2 regions of the Streptomyces sp. Root1310 genome follow, and region 1 is predicted to be linked to the other one. Evidence: predicted binding sites of a transcription regulator. Region 1 holds the regulator's gene; the other holds the start of a gene.
What was found. The regulator HrcA, encoded in region 1, represses chaperone genes, less so after heat shock. The targets are predictions, from matches to a motif close to TTNGCACTCNGNNNNNCNGAGTGCNAA.

Region 1 (15,451 bases):
GGGTGAGCCGCTGGAGGCGGTCGAGGTCGCTGTGGCCGTCCTTGAGGCCGATGACGCCCGGGATGGCGGCGACGCGCCGCAGCGAGGCGGCGGTGAAGGCGACCTGGCCGCGCTGGTAGGCGATGAGGGGCAGCCGGGTGCGGGCGGCGAGCTGCTCCAGCTGGGCGACGAGGCCGTCCTGCGGGGCGGCGACGAGGTAGTGCGGCAGGACGAGGAGGGCGTCGGCGCCGGCCTCCTCCGCGATGCGCGCGAACCGGGCGGCCTGGGCCCAGCCGTAGCCGACCCCGGCGACGACGGGCAGGCGGCCGCCCGCCTCCTCGACGGCGATCGTGACCACCCGGCGGTACTCGTCCTCGTCGAGGGAGAAGAACTCTCCGGTGCCGCAGGCGGGAAAGACGGCGCCGGGCGCGGTCGCGATCCGGTCCGCGACATGCGCGCGGAAGCCGTTGGGGTCGAGGGAGCCGTCGTCGTGGAAGCTCGTGAGCGGGAACGACAGCACCCCCTGTGCCATGCCGTCCCGCAGGCGTCGGACCGTTTCCCTGTCGGGGCTCACCCTCGTCATCTCCCTATGTGGACGTCATCTACGTATGAAGATGGAGATTAGATACGCGAACACCGACCGTCAATGGGTGTGCGCTCCCCGACCCGCACACCCTTACGATCGGCACATGTCGGAGACAGGCGGCGTCCGCGAGGTGAAGTCCGCGGCGCGCACGGTCGAGCTGCTGGAACTGCTCGCGGCGCGCGGCGACCGGCCGGCGCGGCTCCAGGAGCTGGCGGACGAACTGGGGGTACCGCGCAGCTCGATGTACGCGCTGCTCCAGACCCTGATCAGCCGGGGCTGGGTCCGCACGGACGTGACCGGCTCCCTCTACGGCATCGGCATCCACGCCCTGCTGACCGGTACCAGCTATCTCGACTCCGACCCGCGCGTGCGACTGGTGCGGCCCTATCTCGACGAGGCGTCCGAGGCGCTGGGCGAGACCATCCACCTGGGCCGGCTGGACGGCCGGGGCGTGGCGTATCTGGCGACGCGCGAGTCGCACGAGTACCTGCGCACGATCAGCCGGGTCGGGCGGCGGCTCCCGGCGCACGTCGGCGCGCTCGGCAAGGCGCTGCTCGCCCAGCGGCCTGACGGCGAGCTGCCCGAGGGGCCGTACGAGGCGTTCACCCCGCACACCCGCACGAGCCGCCGGGCACTGCTCGACGACCTCGCCGGGGTGCGGGCGCGCGGGTACTCCGTGGACCGCGAGGAGGGCGTCCTCGGCATCGTCGGGTTCGGGTTCGCGCTGCGCTACGACACCCCCGCGCAGGACGCGGTCAGCTGCTCGGTGCCGGTGGCCCGGCTGACGCCGGAGCACGAGGAGCGGATCGTCGCGGTGATGCGGGAGATCAGGGCGAAGATCGAGGCCACGGCACCGGGTTCCGGCGGCGCCCCCGACTGGCGTTAGCGACCGCTGTTACCCGGTCCTCGCCGCCCCAAACGCATGGTGATCCACATCACCCACCCTGCCCTTCATCTCCCACCGCGTGCTTGATACAAATTGCCCGCGCGTTCCTGTCCGTCGACGGTCGGCGCCCCACCCCTCCTCCGGCCCCTTCCGAGCCGTCCCTTTCGCATGCCCTGGAACGCCCGTGTTCGCCCCTCGCACCACCCTGCCCTGGCCTGTCGTCGCCCTGTTCACGGCCGGGTACCTCGCCCCCTATCTGCTGCCGACCGTGGTCGGCCGACTGGACACCGGGCTGCCGCTGTCCGCCACCGAGGCCGGAGCCGTCGGCAGTGCGCTGCTGCTCGGCTCGGCCGCCGCCGGGTTCCTGCTCGCCTCCCGCGTGGAGCGGATCGGGGCCCGGACCCTCGCCCGGCTCGGACTGACCCTCGCCGTGCTCGGCTACGGCGGTGCCGCCCTCGCCGGTGAGGTGAGCGCCGTCATCGCGGGCGCGGTCCTCGGCGGCTTCGGCTCCGGCACGGTCACCACGGTCGCCGCCACCCGGATCGCCGCCCATCCCGACCCGCACCGCGTCTCCACGGCGGGCCTGCTCGGGGTCTCCGCGCTCGCGGGCGCCGTCTATCTGACGGTGCCGCACCTGGGCGCGGGGCACGGTCAGCCACTGGCCGCGATCGCCCTCACCGCGCTCGCCGTCTGGCCGCTGACAGGGCGTCTGCCCGGCCGGACGGCCCCCGTCCGGACCCGCCGCGAGGACCGGCCGGGGCTGCCCCGGCTGCGGGCCGGACTCGTCCTGGCCGCCGCCATGCCCTGCTGGTCGCTGGTCCAGAACTCGCTCTGGGGCGTCAGCGGACGCATCGGCCTGACCCAGGCGCACCTCACCGAGGCCGGCGTCGGTGTCGTCTTCGCGGTGGCGCTGGGGGCCGGGCTCACGGGTGTGCTGGGCGCGGGCGCGCTCGGGACGCGGCTCGGGCGGGCGGTGCCCATCGGCGCCGGGACCGTCCTGATCGCCGGCTGTGTCGTCGCCAGCGCCTCCGCGACCGGGCCGGTGAGCTTCGCGGCCGGCGAGATCGCCTGGAACACGCTCTACCCGATCGTGCTGTCGTACCTGATCGGACTGGCCGCCTCGCTCGACCCGCGCGGCCGCTGGGCGGTGCTCGTCGGCTCGGCGGGCTCGCTGGGGACGGCGGCCGGACCGCTGACCGGGAGCGTGCTGTCGGCGTGGGCCGGGTTCCCGGTGATGGGCCTGCTGCTGGGGGCCGGGCTGCTCGTCGTCGCGGTGCCGATGACCGCCGTCGCCCTGCGCACGGGCGGCCCGCGGGTCGCGGGCGCGGTGCGGCGGCGGGGCGGCGCTCCGGAGCCTCAGGTGGTGGAGTTCCCGGTGGAGGGCTCGGCGGTACCGGTCCGCGACGCGTACGGCACGGCCGGACCCCGGCCGGCGGGCGCCGCGCCGGGGTCCGGTGGCTGAGGCCGCCCAGAGCCTGACGTCGCCCGCTGCCCGGCGCACGCCGTCCTGGCCCGCCGGGTGGACGTACCAGCCGGCCGCGGTGAGCGGCAGGCGGCGGTCGGTCTCGCGTCGTTCCCGCCCCGGCGGGATCCGTTCTAGACGGACGCTAGAACGTGTAGGCGTCTACCTCCGCGAGATACCGCGCCCGCCGCTCCTCGTCGTCCTCCAGGAAGGAGGCGACGAAGGAGTTGCGGGCCAGTTCGCGCAGCCGCTCCTCGCCCAGGCCCAGGGCGGCGCCCACGGCGTCGAAGTTGTCGCCGGCGTACCCGCCGAAGTAGGCCGGGTCGTCGGAGTTGACCGTGCACAGCAGCCCGGCGTCGAGCATGGCGGGCAGCGGGTGGTCGGCGAGGACGTCGACGGTGCGCAGCCGCACGTTCGACAGCGGGCACAGCGTCAGCGGGATCCGCCCCCGCACCAGCCGCTCGACGAGGGCCGGGTCCTCCATGCACCGGAGCCCGTGGTCGACCCGCTCCACGCCGAGCACGTCCAGGGCCTCGGTGATGTACTCCGGCGGCCCCTCCTCACCGGCGTGCGCGACGCGCCGCAGTCCGAGAGCGGCCGCCGCCTCGTACACCTCGCGGAACTTCACCGGCGGATGCCCGACCTCGGCGGAGTCCAGGCCCACCCCGGTGATCCGGTCGAGGTGCGGCCGCGCCGCCTCCAGGGTCTCCAGCGCCGACTCGGCGGACTCGTCGCGCAGGAAGCACAGGATCAGCCGGGTCGAGATGCCGTGCTCGGCCTCACTGCCGCCCAGCGCGCGCCACAGCCCGTCCACGACCGTGGCCATGCCCACCCCGCGGGCGAGGTGGGCCTGCGGGTCGAAGAAGATCTCCGCGTGCCGCACGCCCTGCGCGGCGGCCCGCGCGAGGTAGGCGTTCGCGAGGTCCTCGAAGTCGCGCTCGGTGCGCAGGACCGCCATGAGCTCGTAGTACAGGTTCAGGAAGGACTGGAGGTCCTCGAACTGATACGCCTTGCGGAGCTCGTCCGTGTCGGCGTACGGCAGTGCGACCCCGTTGCGGGCGGCCAGCTCGAAAGCGAGCTCGGGCTCCAGGGTTCCTTCGATGTGCAGGTGCAGTTCAGCTTTGGGGAGGGGCATCAAAGAATCGTACGACCGTTTTACCGCCGTTTCGGAACCGGCACTCGCAGCAGGTCGTGCGCCACGGTCAGCTCGCCCTCGAACCCGGCCGCCCGCGCCTGCCGCTCGAATTCCTCGGGCTCCGCGTAGCGCTGGCTGAAGTGGGTGAGGACGAGATGCCGCACCCCGGCGTCACGGGCCACCCGGGCGGCCTGACCGGCGGTCAGATGACCGTGGTCGACGGCGAGTCGCTCGTCCTCGTCGAGGAAGGTCGACTCGATGACGAGCAGGTCGGCGCCGTCGGCGAGCGTATGCACGCCCTCGCACAGCCGGGTGTCCATGATGAACGCGAACCGCTGTCCGGTCCGCACCTCGCTGACCTCGTCCAGCGACACCCCGCCGATCGCGCCCTCCCGCTGGATCCGGCCCACGTCCGGTCCCTTGATGCCGTGCGCGGCCAGCCGCTCGGGCAGCATACGGCGGCCGTCGGGCTCGACCACCCGGTAGCCGTAGGACTCGACGGGGTGGGAGAGCCGGGCGGCTTCCAGACGGTAGGACGCGGTGGTGTCCAGCACGCCGTCCGCGTCCACCGGGGCCTCGGTGATGCCGACGGTCTCGCGGTAGGCGGTGGAGTAGCGCAGCCGGTCGAAGAAGCGCTGCCCGGAGCGCGGATAGTGCGCGGTGACCGGGTGCGGGACCTGGTCCAGGTTGATGCGCTGGATGACGCCGGCGAGACCGAGGGAGTGGTCGCCGTGGAAGTGCGTGACGCAGATCCGGTTGAGGTCGTGCGCGGCGACCCCGGCCCGCAGCATCTGCCGCTGGGTGCCCTCGCCCGGATCGAAGAGGACACCCTCGCCGTCCCAGCGCAGCAGGTAGCCGTTGTGGTTGCGATGCCGGGTGGGGACCTGGCTGGCGGTGCCGAGCACCACCAGTTCACGTACGGACACGGCGGCCTATCCGGGAGGCCAGTGCAGGCCCCGGCCGCCGACGACGTGCGCGTGGGCGTGCCAGACCGTCTGACCGGCGCCGGCACCGGTGTTGAAGACGACGCGGTAGCTCTCCAGCTTGTCCTCGTCCGCGACCGCCTGCGTCTCGCGCAGCACGTCGGCGGCGAGCTCCGGCGCGCCGGCGGCCAGCGCGGCGGCGTCCCGGTAGTGCGCCTTCGGGATCACCAGGACGTGGGTGGGCGCCTGCGGGTTGATGTCCCGGAAGGCGATGGTCGTCTCGGTCTCCCGCACGATCGTCGCCGGGATGTTCCCCGCGACGATCTTGCAGAACAGACAGTCGTCCTGCGGTTCCCCTGCCATGCGGGTTCCTCCTCAGACGGTTGATCAGTACGGGGGCATGGTAGCGGGGGGCGCGTCGTTCCAGCCCGTCCGGCACTTGAGGGCGAGGCCGTTCGGGCCGGGGCGGGGGCCCGGCGGCGGCACCCCCCGGAGTCGGTCAGCAGGACGCCGGGTGGGCTATGACCCGGGCAGCAGCGGCGGCGTCTTCGCGGGGGTTTCCCGCAGAGCGGCCAGCGCCAGCGAGACCGCCTCGTCCAGCTGGACGTCCCGCCCGGCCGCGTAGTCCTGAGGAGCACAGACCACCTCGACGTCCGGGTCGACGCCGTGGTTCTCCACGCCCCACTCGTACCCCTCCAGCCAGAACGCGTACTTGGGCTGGGTGACGAGCGTCCCGTCGACCAACCGGTACCGGCTGTCGATCCCGATCGTCCCGCCCCAGGTGCGCGTGCCCACCACCGGACCGATCCCGAGCGCCTTGATCGCCGCGTTGACGATGTCCCCGTCGGACCCGGAGAACTCGTTGGCGACGGCGACGACGGGCCCCCGGGGCGCGTCCTCCGGATAGCTGGACGCCCGCATCCCTCGCGGCAGGTCCCAGCCGACGATGCGCCGGGCGAGCTTCTCGACGACCAGCTGCGAGGTGTGCCCGCCCCGGTTCTCCCGGACGTCCACGATCAGCCCCTCCCGCGCCACCTCCACCCGCAGGTCGCGGTGGATCTGGGCCCACCCGGGCGCCTGCATGTCGGGCACGTGCAGATACCCCAGCCGCCCGCCGGAGGCCTCGTGCACGTACGCCCGCCGGTCCGAGACCCACGCGTGGTAGCGCAGCGCCTCCTCGTCCGCGACGGGGACGACGACGGCATGCCTCGGCTCGCCCCCGCCGGACGGCGAGATCGTCAGCTCGACGACCTTGCCCGCGGTGCCGACGAGCAGCGGTCCGGGCCCGGCGACCGGGTCCACCGGCTGTCCGCCGACGGCGACGACGGCGTCACCGGCCCGCACCGCGACACCGGGCGCGGCGAGCGGGGAGCGCGCGTCGGGGTCGGAGGTCTCCGAGGGCAGGACCCGGTCGATGCGCCAGCTGCCGTCCTCGTGACGGGAGATGTCGGCGCCCAGCAGGCCCTGCCGGGCACCGCCGCCGTGGCCGCCGCGCGGCGTGACGTAGGCGTGCGAGGTGCCGAGTTCGCCGTGCACCTCCCACAGCAGGTCGACGAGGTCGTCGTGGGTGGCGACCCGTTCCAGCACGGGCCGGTAGCGGTCCAGGACACCGTCCCAGTCGACGCCGCCCAGGTCGGGGCGCCAGAAGTTGTCCCGCATGATCCGGCCGGTCTCGTCGTACATCTGCCGCCACTCGGCGGCCGGGTCGACGGTGCGGCGGATCCGGCCGAGGTCGACGGTGATGTTGCTGTCGCTGTCCTCGTCCCCGGAGGCGCGCCGGTCGCTCGGGACGACCTTGAGCTTGCCGTCGGTCCACAGCAGCAGCCGCTTGCCGTCGCCGCTGACCTCGAAGCCGTCGGCGTCGGCGGCGAGGTGCTCGATGCGCTGCTGGGCGAGGTCGTAGCGCTCCAGCTCGGTGTGCGGGTCGGGGTCGTCCGGGGTGGCGCGGGAGGCGCCGAGGACGCCGCGCACGGGGTGCCGCAGCCACAGCACGCCGTCCTTCGCCGCGGCGAGCCCGGAGTACCGGCCGGCCTCGACGGGGAAGGGGACTATCCGGTCGGCGAGGCCTTCGAGGTCGATACGGGTGGTCGGGGTGCCCTCGCTGTCGGGTGTCTCGTCCTCGTCGGGGGCCTCGAAGGGCCTGCCGTGCCGCTGCGGGCCGAAGGGGGACGGGGTCGTCGCCGCGAGCGTGATGAGGTGCGGGCGGGCCCCGGCCACGAAGGAGAGGTCGAAGACGTGCTCGTCGTAGACCGGGTCGAAGGCGCGCGCGGAGAGGAACGCGAGGTGCTTGCCGTCGAGGGTGAAGGCGGGCGCGTAGTCCCGGAAGCGCAGGGGGGTCGCCTCGGTGACCGACAGGTCGGTGACGTTGGCGAGCCTGAGCTGGCTGAGCGGGCGCGGCCCGGGGTGCGACCAGGCGAGCCAGGCCGAGTCGGGCGAGAAGACCAGGTCGGACACCTCGCCGTCGGGGCTGCTGTCGACCTCGCGGACCTCCCCGGTCTCCCGCTCGACGAGCAGCAGCCGTCCGTCGTGCGCGGCGACGGCGGCCCGGCTGCCGTCGGGCGCCATGGCGAGCTCCAGGACCCGCCCGAGCCGTCCGGCGGCGAGCCGGCGCGGAGTGGCACCGGGCGCCGCCCCGGTGGCCGGGGCGAACTCCAGCGCGTCCTCGCCCTCGGCGTCCGTCACCCACACGACCCACTCCTCGCCCTCCGTGCGGAAGGTGCGGGGCAGCCGGGCCCGGACGCCGGGTTCGGCGGCGAGCGCACGGGCGGGTCCTGAGCGGTGGGTCACCCAGTGGACGGCGCCGCGCACCTCCACGGCGCTGCCCCGCGCGGTGTGGTCGGGCGCGGCCCCGCCCAGCCAGCGGGAGGCGGCCACGGGATACGGGCGGCGGTCGGTGCGCTGCCCGCCGAGACGGATCTCGAGCCGGCGCGGTTCGGCCCCGTCGAGGTCGTCGAGCAGCCACAGCTCGCCCGCGGACATGTACACGACCCGGGTGCCGTCACCGGCGGCGTGCCGGGCGTAGAAGCCCCCGAGCGGGGTGTGCCGCCGCAGGTCCGATCCGTCGGCGAGGGAGGAGTACAGGGCCCCCGTGCCTTCATGGTCCGACAGGAACGCGAGGCGCTCCCCGGCCCAGACCGGGTACTCGATGTTGCCGTCCAGCTCCTCGTGCAGCCGGACGAACTCCCCGTCGCCCTCCCGGTCGATCCACAACCTGCCCGCCGTGCCGCCCCGGTAGCGCTTCCAGTGGGCGGCCTCGCGCCCCATCGACGCGGACACCACGACGGTGTGCGGGCCGTACGCGACCGTGCCGACCGGCCCGTACGGCAGGGTCGTCGCCGGTCCGCCGTCGACCGGGACGGCGCGGGCCCAGCTGCGGCGCAGGGTCGCCTGGTCGTGGCTGCTGACGGCGAGGACCCGGCCGTCCGGGGTCCAGCCCCGCACCCGGGTCTGCCAGCTCCCCCAGTACGTCAGCCGGGTCGACGGGCCGCCGTCGACGGGGGCGATGTGCACCTCGGGGGCGCCGTCGCGGGTCGAGGTCCAGGCCACGGTGGTGCCGTCGGGCGAGATCCGCGGCAGGGTGACCGGCACGTTGTCGGCGCTGACCCGCCAGGCGCGGCCGCCGTCGAGGGGGGCCAGCCACACGTCGTCCTCGGCGGCGAAGGCCACCGACTCGCCGTGCAGATGGGGGTGTCGGAGGTATGCGGCAGGCGTCGAGGGCTGTGTCACCGAATCACTGTATGCACCGGTGGGATCGCAGGTCAGGGGTTTCGATCACTTCCTTCCGCCGCCCCCGCCCCCGCCTCCGCCTCCGCCTCCGCTCACGGTCTCGGTGACCGTGACGGTCACGGTGACCGTCGGCCGCCCGCCGGGCCGGTCGGAACCGGACGGCGCGACGGGTGACGGTGTCGCGGACTCGCAGTCGCCGAGCCCGCTCACCCGGAACAGCTGCTTCTTCCCGACGACGGCGGTGAGATCCCCGCGCACACAGGCCCCGTCGACCGCCCGCGCGACCTGCCCCTCGACCGTGATGTCCCGCCCGTCGGCGGTCTTCCCCCGACAGTCCACGGAGGCGACGGTCCCCGCCTTCTCCTGGTCCTCGTACCGAGCCGTGCAGGTCAGCCAGCGCACGTCCACGTCCCGCCGCTGGATCTCGGCCGTCGCGGCCTCGTCGGTGGTGTACGCCACGGACATGCTGCTCAGCCCGCCCGGCTCGCACGCCACGGCGCCCACCGCCACCACGGCCACCGCCGGGAGAAGCCAAATGCGCCTCAACGCCCCCATGGACGGCAGCGTGCCACTCGGGCGGTCGGTGCGGTAGCCCGTATGCGGTCACGTTCCGCGCGGCTCCTACCGTGGACGCATGAGCGATCAGCGCCGCCGGAGAACCCTCGTCGTGGACGACACGACCGCCTACGTATGGACGGTCCGCCACCGGCACGGGGACGGAGAGCCGTGTCAGGAGGTCCTCACCCTCCACCGGGACGGCGTGCGCACCCACCTCGTCTTCCGGGACGGTGAAGGGCGTTACGTGGGCAGCGTCGCCTACGGGCACAGCGGCGGGGTGGGCGACCGGCACCATCACCTCAACCTCAACGAACCCGGTGTGGTGCGCGCCTTCGTCGACGAGGCGGTCAAGCGGGAACTGCTGCCCCTGGACGGCGAGTTGGACGGGTGGGAGCTGTTCACCGCGGTGGCACTCAGCCGCGCAGCAGCAGCCACTCCTGAAGCTCCACCAGATTGCCCTCCGGGTCCTTGAGGTGGGCCACGCGCATCCGGTCGGACATCGGGGCGGGGCCGTGGATCAGGACGGCGCCGCGGGCGGTGATCCGCTCGCACAGGGCGTCCAGGTCGTCGACGCGCAGGGCCACCAGGGAGCGGTGACCGTTCGCCGTGCCGCCCAGCTCGCCCAGCACCTCCGCCATCATCTTCCGGTCCTGGATGGCTATCCCCGCCGAGCCGGTGGCGGGCGAGAACTTCTCGTACGGCCCCCGCTCCGCCCCCGACTGCGGCTTCAGGCCGAGGACGTCGGCGTAGAAGCGGTAGCAGGCGGCGAAGTCGGTGACCAGCAGCCTTACCTGGACGAATTCCACAATGTCCTCCCGGAGGACGGGCGGGGTCAGGACCAGCGACCGGTCCTGCCGAGGATCAGGGACGCGGCCGCCGTGCCGGCGGTCGAGGTGCGCAGGACGCTCCGCCCGAGCCGGTAAGCCTTCGCGCCCGCCTCCGCGAAGAGCGCCAACTCGTCCGGCGAGACGCCCCCTTCGGGGCCCACGACGAGCACGATCTCGCCCGTGGCGGGCAGTGCGGCGGTCGCCAGGGGCTCGCTGCCGTAGTCACGGTCCTCGTGCAGGACGGCGGCGAAGTCGGCGCGGGCGAGCACCTCCGCCACCTGCCGGGACGTCGACACGTCGGCGACCTCGGGGAAGCGGACCCGACGGGACTGCTTGCCGGCCTCGCGGGCGGTGGCCCGCCACTTGGCGAGGGCCTTCGCGCCGCGCTCGCCCTTCCACTGGGTGATGCAGCGCGCGGCCGCCCACGGCACGATCGCGTCGACGCCGGTCTCGGTCATCGTCTCGACGGCCAGCTCGCCCCGGTCGCCCTTCGGCAGCGCCTGGACGACGGTGATCCGGGGCGCCTCGGCGGGCTCCTCGACGACCTCCCCCAGGCTCACCACGAGCCGGTCCTTGCCCTCGGCGGCGACGACCTCGCCCGGCGCCCAGCGCCCGGCGCCGTCGGTGAGGACGACCTCCTCACCGGTCCGCAGCCGCTTCACGGAGACGGCGTGCCGCCCCTCGGGACCCTCCAGTACGAACTCGGACCGGGAGGCCGGGAGTTCGCCGACGACGAAGACGGGCGCCGTCACGAGGCACCGCCCTCACGGGCCTGGAAGTCCGACAACGCTGTCCGCGCCTCGGCGATCTCGGACACCAGGACCTCCACCAGCTGCCCGGCGGGCAGCTCGCGGGCCAGCCGGTGGCCCTGTCCCGCCCACAGCGCCATGCCCTGCGCGTCGCCCGCCTTGGCGGCCGCCTTGCGCAGCGGCGAGGTGAGGTGGTGGACCTCCGGGTAGGCGGCGGGTGCGTACGGGCCGTGCTCGCGCAGGAAGCGGTTGACCAGGCCGCGGGCCGGGCGGCCGGAGAAGGCGCGGGTCAGCTCGGTGCGTACGAAGAGGGGGTTGGTCAGCGCCTGCTTGTGCACGGCGTGCGCGCCGGACTCGGGCGTGACGAGGAACGCGGTCCCCAGCTGGGCCGCGTTCGCACCGGCCGCGAGGGCCGCGGCGATCTGGCTGCCGCGCATGAGCCCGCCCGCGGCGACGATCGGCAGGTTCACCGACTCGCGGACCTGCGCGATCAGCGCGAGCAGCCCGATGCCGGAGCGGTCGTTCTCCGGGTTGTCCTTGTGGGTGCCCTGGTGGCCGCCGGCCTCCACACCCTGCACGATCACCGCGTCCGCACCGGCCCGCTCCACCGCGCGGGCCTCCGCGGCGGTGGTCGCCGTGACCAGGGTGAAGGTTCCCGCGCGCCGCAGGGAGTCCAGCACCTCGGCGCTCGGGACGCCGAAGTGGAACGAGACCACCGCCACCGGGTTGTCCAGCAGCACCGCGAGCTTGGCGTCGTAGCCGTCGTCGCGGCCGCTCTCCGGGTCGCCCAGCTCGGTCTCGTACCAGGCGGCCTCACCGGCCAGCTGGTGGGCGTAGACCTCGACGGCACCCGTCTCCGCGTACTCGGGCTGCGGCATGAAGAGGTTCACGCCGAAGGGACGGGTGGTGAGGCTCCGCAGCTGCTTGATCTCCTGGTACACGCCGTCGGCCGTCTTGTACCCGGCGGCCAGGAATCCGAGGCCGCCGGCCTCGCACACGGCGGCCGCGAGCCGCGGGAGGGAGACACCGCCCGCCATGGGGGCCTGCACGATCGGATACGGGAAGAGATCGGTCAGTGCGGAGGACATGACGGCATGTTGTCACGTCCTCCGAACAAGTCCGAATCGACCCTTCCCCTCGGCACATGCCGTCACGTGCCGGCAGATCCAGCCGTCCGGCGATCGCGGACCGGGCCCGTTCAGGGCCGAAGGCGGGGGTCCGGGGTCGCAGCCCCCGGGGACGGGAAAGGGAAGGGCGGCGGGGGCGGAAAAGCCCCCGCGCACCCACCGTCACCGCCCGTTGAAGGCGTCCTTCAGCCGGGAGAACAGCCCCTGCTGCCCGGGCTGGAACTGGCCGGTGGGCCGCTCCTCGCCGCGCAGCTTGGCCAGCTCCCGCAGCACCCGCTCCTGCTCCGGGTCGAGCTTGCTCGGCGTCTGCACCTCGACGTGCACGATGAGGTCGCCACGGCCGCCGCCCCGCAGATGCGTGACACCCCGGCCGTGCAGCGGGATCGACTGGCCGGACTGGGTACCGGGCCGGATGTCGACCTCCTCCAGCCCGTCGAGCGTCTCCAGCGGCACCTTGGTGCCGAGGGCCGCCGCCGTCATCGGCAGGGTCACCGTGCAGTGCAGATCGTCGCCGCGGCGCTGGAACTGCGCGTGCGGCAGCTCGTGGATCTCCACGTACAGGTCGCCGGCGGGGCCGCCGCCGGGGCCGACCTCGCCCTCGCCCGCGAGCTGGATCCGGGTGCCGTTGTCGACACCGGCCGGGATCTTCACCGTCAGGGTCCGGCGCGAGCGCACGCGCCCGTCGCCCGCGCACTCCGGGCACGGCGTCGGCACCACGGTGCCGAAGCCCTGGCACTGCGGGCACGGCCGCGAGGTCATGACCTGTCCGAGGAAGGACCGCGTCACCTGGGACACCTCGCCGCGGCCGCGGCACATGTCACACGTCTGGGCGCTGGTGCCGGGGGCCGCGCCCTCGCCACTGCACGTCGTGCAGACGATCGCCGTGTCGACCTGGAGGTCCTTGGTGGTGCCGAAGGCCGCCTCCTCGAGGTCGATCTCCAGCCGGATCATCGCGTCCTGGCCACGCCGGGTGCGCGAGCGCGGACCGCGCTGCGACGCGGTACCGAAGAACGCGTCCATGATGTCCGAGAAGTTCCCGAAGCCGCCGGCGCCGAAGCCGCCCGCGCCTCCGCCGCCCGACTGCGACAGCGGGTCGCCGCCGAGGTCGTAGACCTGCTTCTTCTGCGGATCCGACAACACCTCGTAGGCGGCGTTGATCTCCTTGAACCGCTCCTGGGTCTTCGGGTCCGGGTTGACGTCCGGGTGCAGCTCGCGAGCGAGCCGCCGGAAGGCCTTCTTGATCTCTTCCTGCGACGCATCGCGGCGCACGCCGAGAACGGCGTAGTAGTCCGTGGCCACCTACGACTCCGCCAGGATCTGTCCGACGTACCGTGCCACCGCTCGTACCGCTCCCATCGTTCCCGGGTAATCCATGCGGGTCGGTCCGACCACGCCCAGCTTGGCGACTGCCTCGCCGCCCGAACCGTAGCCGACCGACACCACCGAAGTGGAGTTGAGTCCCTCATAGGCGTTCTCGTGACCGATGCGTACGGTCATGCCCGAATCCCCCGCCTCGCCAAGGAGCTTGAGGAGCACGACCTGCTCCTCCAGTGCCTCCAGGACGGGGCGGATGGTGAGGGGAAAGTCATGTCCGAAACGGGTGAGATTGGCGGTTCCGCCGATCATCAGCCGCTCCTCGTTCTCCTCGACGAGCGTCTCCAGCAGGGTGGAGAGCACCGTCGTGACCGTGCCGCGGTCCTCGGTCTCGAACGCGTCCGGCAGATCCTCCACCAGATGCGGCACATCCGCGAACCGCCGGCCCGCGACCCGGCTGTTGAGCCGCGCGCGTAGATCCGCCAGAGAGGCCTCCCCGAAGGGCGCCGGGCAGTCCACCATCCGCTGCTCGACCCGACCGGTGTCCGTGATCAGCACGAGCATCAGACGTGCGGGGGCGAGCGAGAGAAGCTCCACGTGCCGCACGGTCGAGCGGGTCAGCGACGGGTACTGCACCACGGCGACCTGCCGGGTGAGCTGCGCGAGCAGCCGTACGGTCCGGGCCACCACGTCGTCGAGGTCGACCGCGCCGTCGAGGAAGTTCTGGATGGCCCGCCGCTCGGGACCGGTCATCGGCTTGACGCCGGCCAGCTTGTCGACGAACAGCCGGTAGCCCTTGTCCGTGGGGATCCGCCCCGCACTGGTGTGCGGCTGGGCGATGTACCCCTCGTCCTCCAGGGCGGCCATGTCGTTACGGACCGTCGCCGGGGACACGCCGAGGCTGTGCCGCTCGGTGAGCGCCTTCGACCCCACGGGTTCCTCGGTGCCGACGTAGTCCTGGACGATGGCGCGCAGCACCTGGAGCCTGCGTTCACTCAGCATCGCGCACACACCTCCAGCAGTCGTCCCCAGTCCCCTGGGGGCCCCGTCTGGCACTCTTCACATCCGAGTGCCAGCGTTCCCCGGCCCAGTGTACGGCTGTGGGGTACACCCGGGGCAAGGTCGGCCCCCGGCGCAGCGTCGTAGGGCTAGCGTCGCGGTATGACGGTGACTTGGGAAGAGCTGGGGTGGGAGCGGGTCGCGGCCGGGGTCGGACGGGTACGGCTGCCGGGCTGGGACTGCACGGCGGGGCTGGTCGTCGGGGCGGGCGCGGTACTGATGATCGACGCGGGTTCGAGCCTGGCCGAGGGGGCGCGGCTGCGGGCGTGGGCCGAGGAACTCACCGGCTCCCGTGTGACCCATCTCGCGCTCACCCACCCCCATTTCGACCATGCGTTCGGGGCTGCGGCGTTCGCGGGCGCGGAGGTCTTCGGGGCGGTGGGGGTGGACACCGTGCCCGCCGAGGAGCTGCGGGCGGACGCGGTGCGCAACGGCCTCGACGAGACGGCGGCGACGGAGGCCGCGGACACGCTCGTCCGGCCCCGGCACCTCGTCTCCGGTGAGTGGACCCTCGACCTGGGCGGCGGCCGGCAGGTGCTGCTGGCGAACGTCGGCCCCGGGCACACCGCCCACGACCTGGCGGTCCTGGTCCCCGGCAGCCCCGAGACGGTGTTCTGCGGCGACCTGGTCGAGGAGTCCGGCGCGCCCCAGGCCGGCCCCGACGCCGTACCCTCACACTGGCCCGCCGCCCTCGACCGCCTCCTGGAACTCGGCGGCGAGGACGCGCTGTACGTGCCCGGTCACGGGGCGGTGGTGGACGCGGCGTTCGTACGGGCGCAACGCGACGCGCTGGCGGCCCGTTTCGGCGTGTCGCGCTGATCGTGTGCCCCTCGGCCCGGGGCTTCTCCTATCGTCATCCGAATGCGCCAGTACTCCGCCGACCTGACCCCTCCCTGGAAGCGGCCGAAGCCCGTCCCCGAGGTCCCGGCGGAGGCCGGGCTGGTGGTGGAGGAGCCCGGCACCGGGTTCTGCGGGGCGGTGATCCGCTGCGAGGCGGGCACGGTGACCCTGGAGGACCGCTTCGGCAAGCACCGGGTGTTCCCGCTGGAGCCGCGCGGCTTCCTGCTGGAGGGCAGGGTCGTGACCCTCGTACGGCCCCCGTCCGGCGGTCCGGTACGTC
Region 2 (15,451 bases), on a different contig from region 1:
GGAGGCGGCCGGGTGGGCCTTGTCGAGGTCCCAGTCGGTGTCCGTGGTGCCGACAATCCAGTGGCGGCCCCACGGGATGACGAACAGCACGGACTTCTCGGTGCGCAGGATCAGACCGGTGGACGAGCTGATCCGGTCCCTCGGCACGACGAGATGGATGCCCTTGGACGCGCGGACGTGGAACTGCCCGCGCTCCCCCACCATCGCCTGGGTGTCGTCGGTCCACACACCCGTGGCGTTGACGATCTGGCGGGCGCGGATCTCGTACTCCCCGCCGCCCTCGACGTCCTGCACCCGCGCGCCGACGACCCGTTCGCCCTCGCGGAGGAAAGCCGTCACCCGAGCGCGGTTGGCCGCCTTGGCCCCGTAGGCCACTGACGTGCGCACGAGGGTGGCGACGAAGCGGGCGTCGTCCATCTGGGCGTCGTAGTACTGCAACGCGCCGACCAGCGCGTCCTTCCTCAAGGCCGGGGCCACCCGCAGGGCATGACCGCGGGTCAGGTGACGGTGCATCGGCAGGCCCCGACCGTGCCCGCGGGCCATGGACATCGCGTCGTAGAGCGCGACACCCGAACCGGCGTACAGCCGTTCCCAGCCCTTGTGCTGGAGCGGGTACAGGAAGGGAACGGGCTTCACGAGATGCGGAGCGAGTCGCTCCAACAGCAGCCCGCGCTCCTTCAGCGCCTCCCGTACGAGCGCGAAGTCGAGCATCTCCAGATAACGCAGACCACCGTGGATCAGCTTGCTCGACCGGCTCGACGTGCCCGACGCCCAGTCGCGCGCCTCGACGAGCCCGGTGGACAGACCACGTGTCACGGCGTCCAGGGCGGTGCCCGCGCCGACCACACCGGCTCCCACCACCAGCACGTCCAGCTCCCGCTCGGCCATGGCTGCCAGTGACTCTGCTCGCTGCGCCGGCCCCAGTGTCGCTGTCCTCACCACTGCCTCCCGCTGTAGGTCGCGCCGGCCGCGCCCTCAGGGCGAGATCCGGTTCGTATCCCTCATGCCCAAATTCTGACCTTGATGCCCGGCTTCAGCCACCACTCGCCCCCAGCCTGTGGATAACTCTCACGGAACCCGAACCGGCCTTCCGGAGAACACGGCGGCAGCCGCGGCGGGCGACAGGGCTTGTCACCGCCGGTCGGCGCACCGCCCGAGCAGGCCGGTCGACACAACCGGCCAACACAGTCGATCAATCCCGCATAACGGTCATATTTACTCCTAGTCTGACATTGCGCTCGTCCACTCTGTCCACCGGGCTTGCGCACCTGTCCCACCTCGGTTACTGGGAAGGACGGCATACGCCATGCCCGCAGATCTCGCCGTCATCGGACTCGGCCCGTTCGGCCTGCCCCTGGCCCAGGCCGCCGTGGCCGCCGGAATCCCCACCATCGGCTACCGCACCGGCCCCGAGGCCGGCTCCCTCAGCCCCGCCGAACTGCGCCGGATGCTCTCGGGAGGCTTCCGGCCCGCCACCAACCCCGCCGAGCTCGGCCGGGTACGCACCGCCGTCATCTGCGCCCCCACCCCGCGCGACGCGGACGGCGGACTCGACCTGAGCCAGCTGGAGACGGCCGCCCGCACCCTCGCCGGGCATCTGCGCCCGCACACCACCGTGATCCTCGAGTCGCCCGTGTATCCCGGGGCCACGGAGGACTTCCTGCGGCCGCTGCTGGAGGAGACCTCCGGCCTGCGCGCCGGACGCGACTTCCACCTCGCCTACTCCCCCAGCCGGGTCGACCCCGGCAGCCGCGTCTTCAACCCGGCCAACACCCCGAAGGTCATCGGCGGCCTCACCCCCGCCTGCACCGAGTCCGCCGCCGCCTTCTACGGCCGTCTCACCGACAAGGTGGTACGCGCGCGCGGCCTGCGCGAGGCCGAGACCGTGCAGCTCCTGGAGACCAACTTCCGCCACGTCAACATCGCCCTCGTCAACGAGATGGCCGTCCTGTGCCACGACCTGGGCGTCGACCTGTGGGACGTCGTCCGCTGCGCGGAGACCAAGCCCTTCGGCTTCGAGACCTTCCGCCCCGGCCCCGGCGTCGGCGGCCACTCCGTCCCCCTGGACCGGACCGGCCACTCCGGCAGCCCGCTGCGCATGGTCGAACTGGCCCAGCAGGTCAACAGCCGCATGCCCCGCTACGTCGTCCAGCGCGCCGCCGCCCTCCTCAACGAGCACGGCAAGTCGGCGCGGGGCGCGCGCGTGCTGCTGCTCGGCGTCACCTACAAGCCGGACCTCGCCGACCAGCAGAACACCCCCGCGCGCGAGATCGCGATCCGCCTGATGGAGCTCGGCGCCGCCGTCAGCTACAACGACCCGCACGTCCCGTCCTGGAGCGTCCTGGACCGCCCGGTGCCCCGCGCCGACTCCCTCTACGAGGCCGCCGCCGACGCCGACCTGACGATCCTCCTGCAGCAGCACCGGACGTACGACCTCCAGGGCCTGTCGGTGAAGGCACAGCTGCTGCTGGACACCCGGGGAGCCACCCCTACGGGGGCGGCGCACCGGTTGTGAGCCCGGGGCGCACACCGCCACCCCGGGCTCCGGGGGCTGGTGGCGTGCGCCACGGCCCGCCGCCTACGTACGGAACAGGCGGAGCCCACCGCAGCGGGTAACCGCGGCAGGCTCCAGGATGGATCACGGAGTGTCCGCCCTCATGAGTGTTGGGGGCGGACACTCACCATCCGCAAAGACGCGAGATCCACCTCCTCCGGCACTGCACCGTCCGAAGACGGAGTCGGTCCCGGCGGGTGGGCTTGCGGTGACGTCCCACGGGCGCCCCCTTCCACGACGCCGCCGTGACCGCCGCACGCCCCGGCCCGTCCGGGCATGCGAAAGGGGCCGGCCATCTCACCCGAGTGAGTTGACCGGCCCCTGCCGACGTCCTACGGAAAAGCGTCTATCGCCGGTGCACCGAGTCCGCGACCGTCACCTCGACGCGCTGGAACTCCTTCAGCTCGCTGTAGCCGGTGGTGGCCATGGCGCGGCGCAGGGCGCCGAAGAGGTTCATCGAGCCGTCGGGCGTGTGCGAGGGGCCCGTGAGGACCTCCTCGATGGTGCCGACCGTGCCGAGGTCGACCTTCTGCCCGCGCGGCAGCTCCTCGTTGACCGCCTCCATGCCCCAGTGGTGGCCACGGCCCGGCGCGTCGGTCGCGCGCGCGAGCGGCGAGCCCATCATCACCGAGTCGGCGCCGCAGGCGATCGCCTTGGCCAGGTCGCCGGACCAGCCGACGCCGCCGTCCGCGATCACGTGCACGTAGCGGCCGCCGGACTCGTCCATGTAGTCGCGGCGGGCAGCCGCCACGTCAGCGACCGCCGTCGCCATCGGGACCTGGATGCCCAGCACGTTGCGCGTGGTGTGCGCCGCGCCGCCGCCGAAGCCGACCAGGACGCCCGCCGCGCCGGTGCGCATCAGGTGCAGGGCCGCCGTGTAGGTGGCGCAGCCGCCGACGATCACCGGCACGTCGAGCTCGTAGATGAACTGCTTCAGGTTCAGCGGCTCGTGCGAGCCGGACACGTGCTCCGCCGAGACGGTCGTGCCGCGGATGACGAAGATGTCCACGCCCGCGTCCACGACGGCCTTGGAGAACTGGGCCGTGCGCTGCGGGGAGAGCGCGGCCGCGGTGACCACGCCCGAGTCGCGCACCTCCTTGATGCGCTGCCCGATCAGCTCCTCCTTGATGGGAGCCGCGTAGATCTCCTGGAGGCGGCGGGTCGCGGTCTGCGCGTCCAGCTCGACGATCTCGTCGAGCAGCGGCTGCGGGTCCTCGTGCCGGGTCCACAGGCCCTCGAGGTTGAGGACGCCGAGGCCGCCCAGCTCGCCGATGCGGATGGCGGTGGCCGGGGAGACGACCGAGTCCATGGGGGCGGCCAGGAAGGGCAGCTCGAACCGGTAGGCGTCGATCTGCCAGGCGATCGAGACCTCCTTCGGGTCCCGCGTACGGCGGCTGGGGACGACGGCGATGTCGTCGAAGGCGTACGCCCGGCGGCCGCGCTTGCCGCGCCCGATCTCGATCTCAGTCACGTGTGTGGCCTTTCCCTGATGCGTTGCAGCGTCTTCCAGTATCGCCGACGGGTACGACAAGGGCGGCCCCGGAGTCTCCGGGACCGCCCTCGGTACGCCTTGCGCACGCTTCACGCGCGCGTGGGGGTCACTTGCGGCTGTAGTTCGGCGCCTCGACCGTCATCTGGATGTCGTGCGGGTGGCTCTCCTTCAGGCCCGCGGACGTGATCCGGACGAAGCGGCCGTTGTCCTGGAGCTCCGGCACCGTCCGGCCGCCGACGTAGAACATCGACTGACGCAGACCGCCGACCAGCTGGTGGACGACGGAGGACAGCGGGCCTCGGTAGGGCACCTGGCCCTCGATGCCCTCGGGGATCAGCTGCTCGTCGGAGGCGACACCCTCCTGGAAGTAGCGGTCCTTGGAGAACGACTTGCGCTCGCCACGGGTCTGCATGGCGCCCAGGGAGCCCATGCCGCGGTACGACTTGAACTGCTTGCCGTTGATGAAGAGCAGCTCGCCCGGCGACTCCTCGCAGCCAGCGAGCAGCGAACCCAGCATCACCGTGTCGGCGCCCGCGACCAGGGCCTTGGCGATGTCGCCGGAGTACTGCAGACCGCCGTCGCCGATGACCGGAACACCGGCCTCCTTGGCGGCGAGCGCGGCCTCGTAGATCGCGGTGACCTGCGGGACACCGATGCCGGCGACCACGCGGGTCGTACAGATGGAGCCCGGACCGACGCCGACCTTGATGGCGTCGGCGCCCGCGTCCACCAGGGACTTGGCGCCGTCACGGGTGGCGATGTTGCCGCCGATGACGTCCACCCGCGTGTGGTTCGACTTGATCTTGGCGATCATGTCGCCGACGAGCCGCGAGTGGCCGTGGGCGGTGTCCACGACGATGAAGTCGACACCGCGCTCGATCAGGGCCTGGGCCCGCTCGAAGGAGTCACCCGCGACGCCGACGGCCGCGCCGACCAGCAGACGGCCCTCGGCGTCCTTCGCGGCGTGCGGGTACTTCTCCGCCTTGACGAAGTCCTTGACCGTGATGAGTCCCTTGAGGACACCCTCGTCGTCGACCAGCGGAAGCTTCTCGATCTTGTGCTTGCGCAGCAGCTCCATGGCCTCGACACCGGAGATGCCGACCTTGCCGGTGACCAGCGGCATCGGCGTCATGACCTCGTGCACGCGGCGCGTGCGGTCGGTCTCGAAGGCGATGTCGCGGTTGGTGACGATGCCGAGCAGCCGCTTGTTGCCGTCGGTGACCGGGACGCCGCTGATGCGGAACTTGCCGCACAGCGCGTCGGCCTCGGCGAGCGTGGCCTCCGGGTGGATGGTGATCGGGTCGGTCACCATGCCGGACTCGGAGCGCTTCACGAGGTCGACCTGGTTGGCCTGGTCCTCGATGGACAGATTTCGGTGCAGAACACCGACGCCGCCCTGACGGGCCATCGCGATCGCCATGCGCGATTCGGTGACCTTGTCCATGGCGGCGGAGAGCAGCGGGATGTTCACCCGCACGTTCTTGGAGACGTACGAGGCGGTGTCGATCTCGTCGGGAGCCATGTCCGACGGGCCCGGCAGCAGCAGCACGTCGTCGTAGGTGAGCCCGAGGGTCGCGAATTTTCCGGGCACTCCGTCGACGTTGGCAGTCATGACACCTTCCCCAAATGGCCTTGATCGGTGCGGATGTCCATGCTAACGGGAAGCGCACCTCCCGAATTCCACGGCCGAGTGTGACTCCGGGCTTCGTATGTTCGTACGGAAACGGTCGGCGCCCTGTTCATCGACGCCTGTTCCGAAGGGGCTGCTACGGACTGCTACTGCTCGGCGAGCGCCCGCAGTCTGCTCAGTGCCCGGTGCTGGGCCACGCGGACCGCCCCGGGTGACATTCCCAACATCTGGCCGGTCTCCTCGGCGGTGAGGCCCACGGCGATGCGCAGCAGGAGCAGCTCGCGCTGGTTCTCCGGCAGGTTGGCCATGAGCTTCTTGGCCCACTCGGCGTCGCTGCTGAGCAGGGCGCGCTCCTCGGGGCCGAGTGAGTCGTCCGGCCGCTCGGGCATCTCGTCGGAGGGGACCGCCGTGGAGCCCGGGTGGCGCATCGCGGCGCGCTGGAGGTCGGCGACCTTGTGCGCGGCGATGGCGAAGACGAAGGCCTCGAAGGGCCTGCCGGTGTCCCGGTAGCGGGGCAGTGCGAGGAGAACCGCGACACAGACCTCTTGCGCGAGGTCCTCCACGAAGTGGCGCGCGTCGCCGGGCAGCCGGGACAGCCGGGTGCGGCAGTAGCGCAGCGCCAAGGGGTGGACATGGGCCAGCAGGTCGTGAGTGGCCTGCTCATCGCCGTCCACGGCGCGATGGACGAGCGATCCGATCGTCCCCACGGCAGTGACCGCCTCGTCATCGCGCATCGGTCCATGGTGCACTGCGGCCGGACCGGCCGCGGCACCGTGCCCGTCGTTGTGCACCGAAGCGTTATGAGCAGGTGCGCCGGAACTCATCCCCTGCGCCCTCCCCTCCCGCTCGACCGACTCGTCCCCGAGGAACTCCACACCTCAAGGATGCGGCATCCGCGGCGAAACGAGCAGCGGTCACCCGGCGGGAGCCTGTGCCGCCCCCGTCCGCCGTGCGGTGGGAGGGGTCCTCGTGCGACCTCCGCACCGCGTCTGAGCAGGGAGGTTCACCCATGACCCCGCTCTCCTCACTGAATGACGGATGTCACCCGAACCCGGTCGGATCTGCCGGACGGCCGGGGCCGACCCGCCTCGAACCGACCCGGGACCCGCCCCGCTCCGGACCGCTCGCCCGTACCCGCACACGACGGGACAGACAGGCGGGCGGCGGGGACGGGAGGGCGGGGACGGGGCCTAACGGACCAGTCCCCACCGGAAGCCGAGCGCCACCGCGTGCGCACGGTCCGAGGCGCCGAGCTTCTTGAAGAGCCGGCGGGCGTGCGTCTTGACGGTGTCCTCGGAGAGGAACAGCTCACGGCCGATCTCCGCGTTGGAGCGGCCGTGGCTCATGCCCTCGAGGACCTGGATCTCACGCGCGGTGAGCGTGGGCGCGGCGCCCATCTCGGCCGAGCGCAGCCGGCGCGGGGCGAGCCGCCAGGTCGGGTCGGCGAGCGCCTGCGTGACGGTCGCCCGCAGTTCCGCGCGGGAGGCGTCCTTGTGCAGATAGCCGCGGGCGCCGGCGGCCACCGCGAGGGCGACGCCGTCGAGGTCCTCCGCGACGGTCAGCATGATGATGCGTGCTCCGGGGTCGGCGGACAGAAGCCGCCGCACCGTCTCGACGCCGCCCAGTCCGGGCATGCGTACGTCCATCAGAATCAGGTCCGAGCGGTCGGCACCCCAGCGGCGGAGGACTTCCTCGCCGTTGGCCGCCGTCGTCACGCGCTCGACGCCGGGCACGGTCGCGACCGCGCGGCGGAGCGCCTCTCGGGCAAGCGGGGAGTCGTCGCAGACGAGGACGGAAGTCATGGCCGCCCTCCGCAGCTGATGCGCGTCACCTTGTGCCTCCAGGCTGTTACGAATCGTCACCTGTGCGGTCGACCGTCTCGGACGCCTGCCCGAGCGTTTGTGTTTTCAACCGCCACCGCACTCTCAACGACGGTCACTCGAAAGAGTTACGGGGCTGCATGCATTCTTCGGCACTCTACGTGAGGGGGCGGATACGGAGGAGGCAACCACACGGACCCTCAAGCTTTCATCACAAGCGATGCCCCATTCGGCCCTATTTCTTCCCTTTTACTGGTGTCTGAGGCTAGATTCGCAATGAGTCATATTTTCATCTCCTTAGATCGTAGTTGTACGGTCGTGGGCACCGTATCCGCTCTGAACGGCTACAAGGGGTCACGCAATGGCAGATTTCTCCCGCCTTCCCGGACCGAACGCGGACCTGTGGGACTGGCAGCTCCTGGCTGCCTGCCGCGGGGTGGACAGTTCGCTCTTCTTCCATCCGGAGGGTGAGCGCGGGGCGGCTCGGAGCGCTCGAGAGAACTCGGCCAAGGAGGTCTGCATGAGGTGCCCGGTCCGCGCGCAGTGTGCGGCGCACGCGCTGGCGGTACGCGAGCCGTACGGCGTGTGGGGCGGGTTGACCGAGGACGAGCGCGAGGAGCTGATGGGCCGGGCGCGCAATCGCCTGGTGTCGGCGTCGTCGGGCGCGAGAGACGATTCCTCGAACACATGAAGGAACGTTTCTGCAAAGCGCTGTGAGGAAGCGGTACCGAAAACGGCGGGCACACGTGTGTGCCCGCCGTTTTCGCTGCCGTGCGCGTCGGTTCCGGCTGCCGTGCATGTCTGTTCCGACCGCCGTGCCCGCCGTTCTCGGCTGCTGTCAGCCGAGGCGCGCCGCCGCCCGCCCCAGCTGTTCCAGCGTGGCCGACACCGCCGGCACCTGGGCCAGATCGGGCAGCGTGAGCGCGACGATCTCCCGCCGCACCGCTGGTTCCAGGGTCACCGCGCGGGCACCACGCGGGCGGACGGACTCGATCGCGAGCTGGGGCAGCACGGCGACGCCGAGGCCGGCGCCCACCAGGCCCACCACCGCCGGATAGTCGTCGGTCGCGAAGTCGATGCGGGGCGTGAATCCGGCGCTCTCGCACACCTGGACCAACTGGCCGCGGCAGCGCGGACAGCCGGCGATCCACGGCTCGGCGGCGAGGTCGCCGATGGCGACGGACCCCGAGGGCCCCGTGCGCGCCAGGCGGTGCCGTTCGGGGACGAGGGCGACCAGCCGGTCCGTCAGCAGCGGCCGTACGACCAGGTCGTCCCATTCGCCTTCGCCGGCCTGCTCGGCGCCGCCGCTGCCCGTCGCGCGTTCGTAGCGGAAGGCGAGAGCGATGTCGCAGTCGCCCTCGCGGAGCAGCTCGACGGAGTTCGGCGGCTCGGCCTCCTCCAGGGAGACCCGGGTGCCGGGGTGGGCCGCGCGCAGGGCGGCGAGGGCGGTGGGAACGAGGGTGGAACTGCCGCTGGGGAAGGACACCAGACGGACCCGGCCGGCGCGCAGCCCCGCGATGGCGGCGACCTCCTCCTCGGCGGCGGTGAGTCCGGACAGGATGCCGGCCGCGTGCCGGACGAGGGCCTCGCCCGCCTGGGTCAGACGCATCTCGCGACCGCTGCGGATCAGCAGGGGTGTGCCGACGGACGCCTCCAGCGCCTTCATCTGCTGGCTGACGGCCGGCTGGGTGCAGCCCAGTTCGCGCCCGGCCGCCGAGAAGGAGCCGGTGGCGGCCACGGCACGCAGGACGCGGAGATGACGGGCCTCGATCATTCGCCGAGCATAAGCGAGCCTTGGACAACCGCGCGAATAATGCGTCGACACTTTGACCACCGGCCTCGTACCGTGCCGCTATGAGGCTTCTGTCTGTCAATCTGGGCCGCGCGAAGGCCGTGCCGTACACCGACCAGCCGCAGGGCCTGACCGGGATCGACAAGCGGCCGGTCGAGGGGCCCGTGCGGGTCGCGGCGCCCGGCCCCAAAGGGGTCGGGGCGAGCGGAGTGGCCGGGGACACCGTGTGCCATCTGCGCCACCACGGCGGCGACGACCAGGCGGTGTACGCCGTCGCCCGCGAGGACCTCGACGACTGGGAGAGCGAACTGGGGCGCACGCTGGCCAACGGCGCGTTCGGCGAGAACCTCACGACCACGGGTCTCGACGTCTCCGGCGCGCGGATCGGCGAGCGCTGGCAGATCGGCTCCGAGGTCGTGCTGGAGGTGACGTCCGGGCGGATACCGTGCCGCACCTTCCAGGGCCACCTGGGCGAGGAGCGGTGGGTCAGGAGGTTCACCGAGAAAGCGGCCACCGGCGCGTATCTGCGGGTCGTCGTGCCGGGTGAGATCCGCGCGGGGGACGAGGTGCGGATCGTCCACCTGCCGGAGCACGAGGTGACGGCCCGGATGGAGTTCCAGGCGGGCACCACGCACCGGGAGCTGCTGCCCCGGCTACTCGCGGCGGGCGAGGCGCTGCACCCGGAGGCGCTGGCGGCGGCCCGTAAGTACGTGGAGAAATACGGAGACGGGTCCGGGAACGAGTCCGGGAACGAGTCCGGAAACGGGTCCGGGGGCAGGTAAGGGGCGGGCAGAGAGCAGGTCGGGGGCCAAGTGCGGTGACGGGTAAGGGGGCTGAGTTCGCGTCAGTCCGGCCCGTGCCAGGTGCCCGGGGAGCGGGTGGGGCGCGAGGCGGCGTACGCGGTCTCACGCACGAGCCCTTCACCTTCGGGAGGCCACGTGCAGAGAACGGACGTCCGTACTCCAGGTCACTAATCTTCTGCCATGACAACGGCTCTGATTACGGGTTCGACCGCGGGCATCGGTGCCGCGTTCGCGCGCAGACTGGCGGCGGACGGGCATGATCTCGTCCTCGTCGCACGGGACATCAAGCGGCTGCGTGAGCAGGCGACCGAGTTGCACGACCGGCACGGCATCGAGGCCGAGGTGCTGACGGCCGACCTAGCCACCGACGGGGGCATCGAGGCGGTGGCCACCCGGCTCGGCGACCGCAAGAACCCCGTCGATCTGCTGATCAACAACGCCGGCTTCGGCAACAAGGGCCGCTATCTCGATGTGTCCATGGCCGACGAGCTGAAGATGCTCAAGGTGCACTGCGAGGCGGTGCTGCGGCTGACGTCCGCGGCGACGGCGGCGATGCGCGAGCGCGGGCGCGGAGGTGTCGTCAACGTGGCCTCGGTGGCGGCCTTCGTGCCGCGCGGGACGTACGGGGCGTCCAAGGCCTGGGTCGTGCAGTTCACCCAGGGAGCGGCGAAGGACCTGGCGGGCAGCGGGGTGCGGCTGATGGCGCTGTGCCCGGGGTTCGTGCGCACGGAGTTCCACGAGCGGGCCGGGATGGGCACGGACAACATCCCGGGCTGGATGTGGCTGGACGCGGACAAGCTGGTCGCGGCGGCGCTGCACGACCTGGCGCGCGGGAAGTCGCTGTCGATCCCCGACCCGCGCTACAAGGCGTTGATGGGCCTGGTGAAGGTGACGCCCCGCTCGCTGCTGGGCGGGATCAGTTCGAGGACGGGCCGGAAGTACGGGCCGCAGTAGCGGGCCCGGCGGTGGGCGGGTGGCGTCGGCGCTCCGGTGGGAAAATGGGCGTGACAGGGACCGGACCCAGGGGGGCCGGAGGCGGCGTCATGACGTTCGTACAGCTCATCGACTGCAAGACCAGCCGGTTCGAAGAGATGGACCGGCTGATGGACACCTGGGTCGAACAGACCAGGGGCAAGCGGACCGCGTCGCACGCGGTGGTCGGCAAGGACCGCTCGGACGCCTCGCACTTCATCGAGATCGTGGAGTTCCCCTCCTACGAGGAAGCGATGCGGAACTCGAACCTTCCGGAGACCGACAAGGTCTTCCGGGAGCTGGTGGCGCTGTGCGACGAGATGCCCACCTTCACGGATCTGGATGTCGTACGGGACGAGCAGCTGTACGCGGGTACGGCACGGCGGTTCTTCGAGGCGATCGGCGCGCGGGGCGAACTGCCGCCGCTGGACGGCCTGATCGCCGAGGACTATCACGACCACGATCCCGCCAACGAGCAGGACACCATGGGGATGGACGCGATGCGCCGGGAGGTCGAGATGTGGCGGGGCGGATTCGACTTCGCCTTCTCCCTCGAGGACCAGATCGAGCAGGGGGACCGCGTGTGCAACCGGTGGACCTGGAGCGGCACCCACAAGGGCGACTTCATGGGGATCCCGGCCACCGGGAAGCAGGTCGGCATGACCGGCACGACCGTCTTCCGGTGCCGGGAGGACGGGAAGATCGTCGAGGCCTGGTGGCAGTACGACCGGCTGGGGCTGATGGAGCAGCTGGGGGCGCTGGACGCGCTGGAGCGGTAGACGACGCAGAGGCCCGGCACCCCTTGTTCTCGGGGTGCCGGGCCTCGGCCGTGCCTGCGACCTGGGTCAGTGTCCGTCGACCCGGGTCGGTGTACCGACGCGCTGCGTCAGTGGGAGTGACCGTGCGAGTGGCCCGCGGCGGCCGGCTCTTCCTCTTCCTTCTTCTCGACGACCAGGGTCTCGGTCGTCAGGAGGAGGGAGGCGATGGAGGCGGCGTTCTCCAGGGCGGAGCGGGTGACCTTGACCGGGTCGATGACGCCGGCCTTGACCAGGTCTCCGTACTCGCCGGTCGCGGCGTTGAAGCCCTGGCCCTTGTCGAGCTCGGCGACCTTGGAGGTGATGACGTAGCCCTCGAGGCCCGCGTTCTCGGCGATCCAGCGCAGCGGCTCGACGACGGCGCGGCGAACGACGGCGACACCGGTCGCCTCGTCGCCGGTCTTGCCAAGGCCGCCCTCGAGCACCTTGGCGGCGTGGACGAGCGCGGAGCCACCGCCGGAGACGATGCCCTCCTCGACCGCGGCGCGGGTCGCGGAGATGGCGTCCTCGAGACGGTGCTTCTTCTCCTTCAGCTCCACCTCGGTGGCGGCGCCGACCTTGATCACGCACACGCCGCCGGCCAGCTTCGCGAGGCGCTCCTGGAGCTTCTCGCGGTCCCAGTCGGAGTCCGTGTTCTCGATCTCGGCCTTGATCTGGCCGACGCGGCCCTGGACCTCGGCGGAGTCGCCGGCACCGTCGACGACCGTGGTGTCGTCCTTGGTGACGGTGACGCGGCGGGCGGAGCCGAGCACGTCGACGCCGACCTGGTCGAGCTTGAGGCCGACCTCTTCGGAGATGACGGTGGCGCCGGTGAGGACCGCGAGGTCCTGCAGCATCGCCTTGCGACGGTCACCGAAGCCGGGGGCCTTCACGGCGACCGCGTTGAAGGTGCCGCGGATCTTGTTCACGACCAGGGTCGACAGGGCCTCGCCCTCGAGGTCCTCGGCGATGATCAGCAGCGGGCGGGAGGAGTTGGTCTGGATGACCTTCTCCAGCAGCGGCAGCAGGTCGGCGATGGAGGAGATCTTGCCCTGGTTGATGAGGATGTAGGGGTCCTCGAGGACGGCCTCCATGCGCTCCTGGTCCGTCACGAAGTACGGCGACAGGTAGCCCTTGTCGAAGGCCATGCCCTCGGTGAAGTCCAGCTCCAGACCGAAGGTGTTGGATTCCTCGACGGTGATGACGCCGTCCTTGCCGACCTTGTCCATCGCCTCGGCGATGAGCTCGCCGACCTGCTGGTCCTGGGCGGACAGCGCGGCGACGGCGGCGATGTCGGACTTCTCGTCGATCGGGCGCGCGGTGGCCAGCAGATCGTCGGAGATGGCCTTGACGGCGGCGTCGATGCCCTTCTTCAGGGCGGCCGGGGAGGCACCCGCGGCGACGTTCTTCAGACCCTCGCGTACCAGCGCCTGGGCGAGCACGGTGGCGGTGGTCGTACCGTCACCCGCGATGTCGTTGGTCTTGGTCGCCACCTCCTTCACCAGCTGGGCACCGAGGTTCTCGTACGGGTCGTCGAGCTCGACCTCGCGGGCGATCGTGACACCGTCGTTGGTGATGGTGGGGGCGCCGAACTTCTTGTCGATGACGACGTTGCGGCCCTTGGGGCCGATCGTCACCTTGACCGTGTCGGCAAGCTTGTTGACGCCGCGCTCGAGGGCGCGACGGGCGTCCTCGTCGAACTTCAGGATCTTCGCCATGGGAGCGGTTCAGCCCTCTCGGAAAACGTGGGAGAAACGAACTGCGCCCCCAGCACCCGGCTTCACAAAGTCGCGGGGCCAGGAGCGCAGTTCACTGCAAAACTGGGTGAATTACTTCTCGATGATCGCGAGCACGTCGCGAGCCGAGAGGACGAGGTACTCCTCGCCGTTGTACTTCACCTCGGTGCCGCCGTACTTGCTGTACAGGACTACGTCGCCGACCTTGACGTCGAGCGGCAGGCGCTCGCCGTTCTCGAAGCGACCCGGGCCCACCGCGAGGACAGCGCCCTCCTGGGGCTTCTCCTTCGCGGTGTCCGGGATGACCAGGCCAGAGGCGGTGGTCTGCTCGGCGTCGAGCGGCTGGACCACAATGCGGTCCTCGAGCGGCTTGATGGCAACCTTGGAGCTGGTGGTCGTCACGATCCGACCTCCCCCTTCGGAGATCTCACGGGGCTAACTGTCTGAGGTGGCGACCAGGTGGATCCGTCGTCGCGGGTGCCGGACCTGCCCGTCGCGTGTTGGCACTCTCCTGGGGGGAGTGCCAGACCTGAGACTATGACCGCGATTAGCACTCGGTCAAGCGGAGTGCCAATGCGTGCGGCGCGTCGGCCGGATTTCAGTGGGCGTGAGTGGCCTTGTTCGCCCGGTGTCGGTGCGGACGTCACCAGGGGCTGCCGCCCCGGACCCACGCTTCGGCCCTGGACGGGCCTCGTCCTCGAACGCCCGACGGACCGACGGACCGACGGACCGACGGACCGACGGACCGACGGACCGACGGACCGACGGACCGATGGGCCGATGGGCCGACGGACCGATGGGCCGATGGGCCGACGGACCGATGGGCCGACGGGTGAGCCAGCCCCCACAAGGCGCCCTACAGATAGTCCTCCAAGCGGCCCACCGTCAGACCCTGTTCCTGTACCCGGCGCAGGAGTCGTGTCGTGCGTTCCCTCAGGCCCGGGCCCGTCGACTCGTCCGGGGCCACGGCGATGATGTCGCCCGGGCGGGGGCGGTGGGGGCCGTGCGGGTAGGTGAGGTCCGTGGGGCCCATCGAGGCGCGCCAGAGGACGATGGCCGCGATGCCGCAGTCGGCGGCGGCGCGTCGGGTGGTGGTGTCGTAGGTGCCGTAGGGCGGACGGAAGAGGCGTGGGCGCAGGCCGAAGCGGGCGCGGAGTTTGTCCTGCTGGCCGCAGATCTCGGCGCGCTGGCCGGCGTAGGGCAGGCCGCGCAGGGCCGGGTGGTCCAGGGTGTGGTTCTGGATGTTCGCGCCGACCGACCGCAGGCGCGCGAAGTGGGCGTAGCCCGGCCCCACCACGCTGTCCGTGAGGAACATGCTCACCGGGAGGCGCAGCTCGCGGACCATGTCGACGAAGCGGGGGTCGCGCTCGGCGCCGTCGTCGTAGGTGAGGAAGACGACCCTGTCGGTGGTCGGGACGTGGTCGACGACCGGCGGGAAGGCCGCTCCCGGACTGCCCGCCAGGGAGCGGGCGGGGTGGCGCGGCGCGGGGGCCAGCGGGGCCGTCAGACCCCAGTGGCGGTAAGCCTCCCGCCCGGTCGGGCCGTGCGGGCGGACCCGGGCGGCGGCCTTCTTGCCGAGCCGTTCGATCGGGTCGACGGACTGGGCGCAGCCCGCCAGCGCGGCCAGTGCCGAGAGGGTCGTCAGGATCAGCAGTACGGCCGGCAGCCCCCGCGTCCTCACAGGTAGTCCTCCAGCCGTGCCACCGCGTATCCCTTCGCCGTGACCTTGTTCAGGAACCGGCGGACCATGTCGGGCATCGTGCCCTTCCAGTCGCCGCGGCCGCGGAAGTGGCTCAGGACGATGTCGCCGGGATGGAGGTCCTGGTCCCACTCGCGGTACTCCCAGTGGTCGACGAAC

Region 2: groES (co-chaperone GroES) is a predicted target of HrcA. The motif match lies at 14,141-14,167, and genes of this name have one in related genera.

What each region holds. Positions count from the first base shown of each region.
Region 1 is NZ_LMEQ01000001.1:991,349-1,006,799, forward strand. It holds gene ASD48_RS04475 (5-dehydro-4-deoxyglucarate dehydratase) at 1-562, opposite strand, end outside; gene ASD48_RS04480 (IclR family transcriptional regulator) at 669-1,451, shown strand; gene ASD48_RS04485 (MFS transporter) at 1,636-2,913, shown strand; gene ASD48_RS04490 (adenosine deaminase) at 3,059-4,048, opposite strand; gene ASD48_RS04495 (ribonuclease Z) at 4,069-4,974, opposite strand; gene ASD48_RS04500 (histidine triad nucleotide-binding protein) at 4,981-5,334, opposite strand; gene ASD48_RS04505 (S41 family peptidase) at 5,491-8,697, opposite strand; gene ASD48_RS04510 (hypothetical protein) at 8,743-9,252, opposite strand; gene ASD48_RS04515 (hypothetical protein) at 9,332-9,727, shown strand; gene ASD48_RS04520 (VOC family protein) at 9,669-10,061, opposite strand; gene ASD48_RS04525 (16S rRNA (uracil(1498)-N(3))-methyltransferase) at 10,088-10,834, opposite strand; gene ASD48_RS04530 (nitronate monooxygenase) at 10,831-11,919, opposite strand; gene dnaJ (molecular chaperone DnaJ) at 12,121-13,257, opposite strand; gene hrcA (heat-inducible transcriptional repressor HrcA) at 13,258-14,274, opposite strand; gene ASD48_RS04545 (MBL fold metallo-hydrolase) at 14,434-15,150, shown strand; gene ASD48_RS04550 (DUF3097 domain-containing protein) at 15,193-15,451, shown strand, end outside.
Region 2 is NZ_LMEQ01000012.1:306,570-322,020, reverse strand. It holds gene ASD48_RS19690 (glycerol-3-phosphate dehydrogenase/oxidase) at 1-939, opposite strand, end outside; gene ASD48_RS19685 (nucleotide sugar dehydrogenase) at 1,307-2,515, shown strand; gene ASD48_RS19680 (GuaB3 family IMP dehydrogenase-related protein) at 2,901-4,025, opposite strand; gene guaB (IMP dehydrogenase) at 4,153-5,658, opposite strand; gene ASD48_RS19670 (sigma-70 family RNA polymerase sigma factor) at 5,823-6,410, opposite strand; gene ASD48_RS19665 (response regulator transcription factor) at 6,867-7,478, opposite strand; gene ASD48_RS19660 (WhiB family transcriptional regulator) at 7,858-8,187, shown strand; gene ASD48_RS19655 (LysR family transcriptional regulator) at 8,335-9,270, opposite strand; gene ASD48_RS19650 (MOSC domain-containing protein) at 9,351-10,070, shown strand; gene ASD48_RS19645 (SDR family oxidoreductase) at 10,272-11,045, shown strand; gene ASD48_RS19640 (ester cyclase) at 11,135-11,842, shown strand; gene groL (chaperonin GroEL) at 11,950-13,575, opposite strand; gene groES (co-chaperone GroES) at 13,687-13,995, opposite strand; gene ASD48_RS19625 (polysaccharide deacetylase family protein) at 14,450-15,274, opposite strand; gene ASD48_RS19620 (polysaccharide deacetylase family protein) at 15,271-15,451, opposite strand, start outside.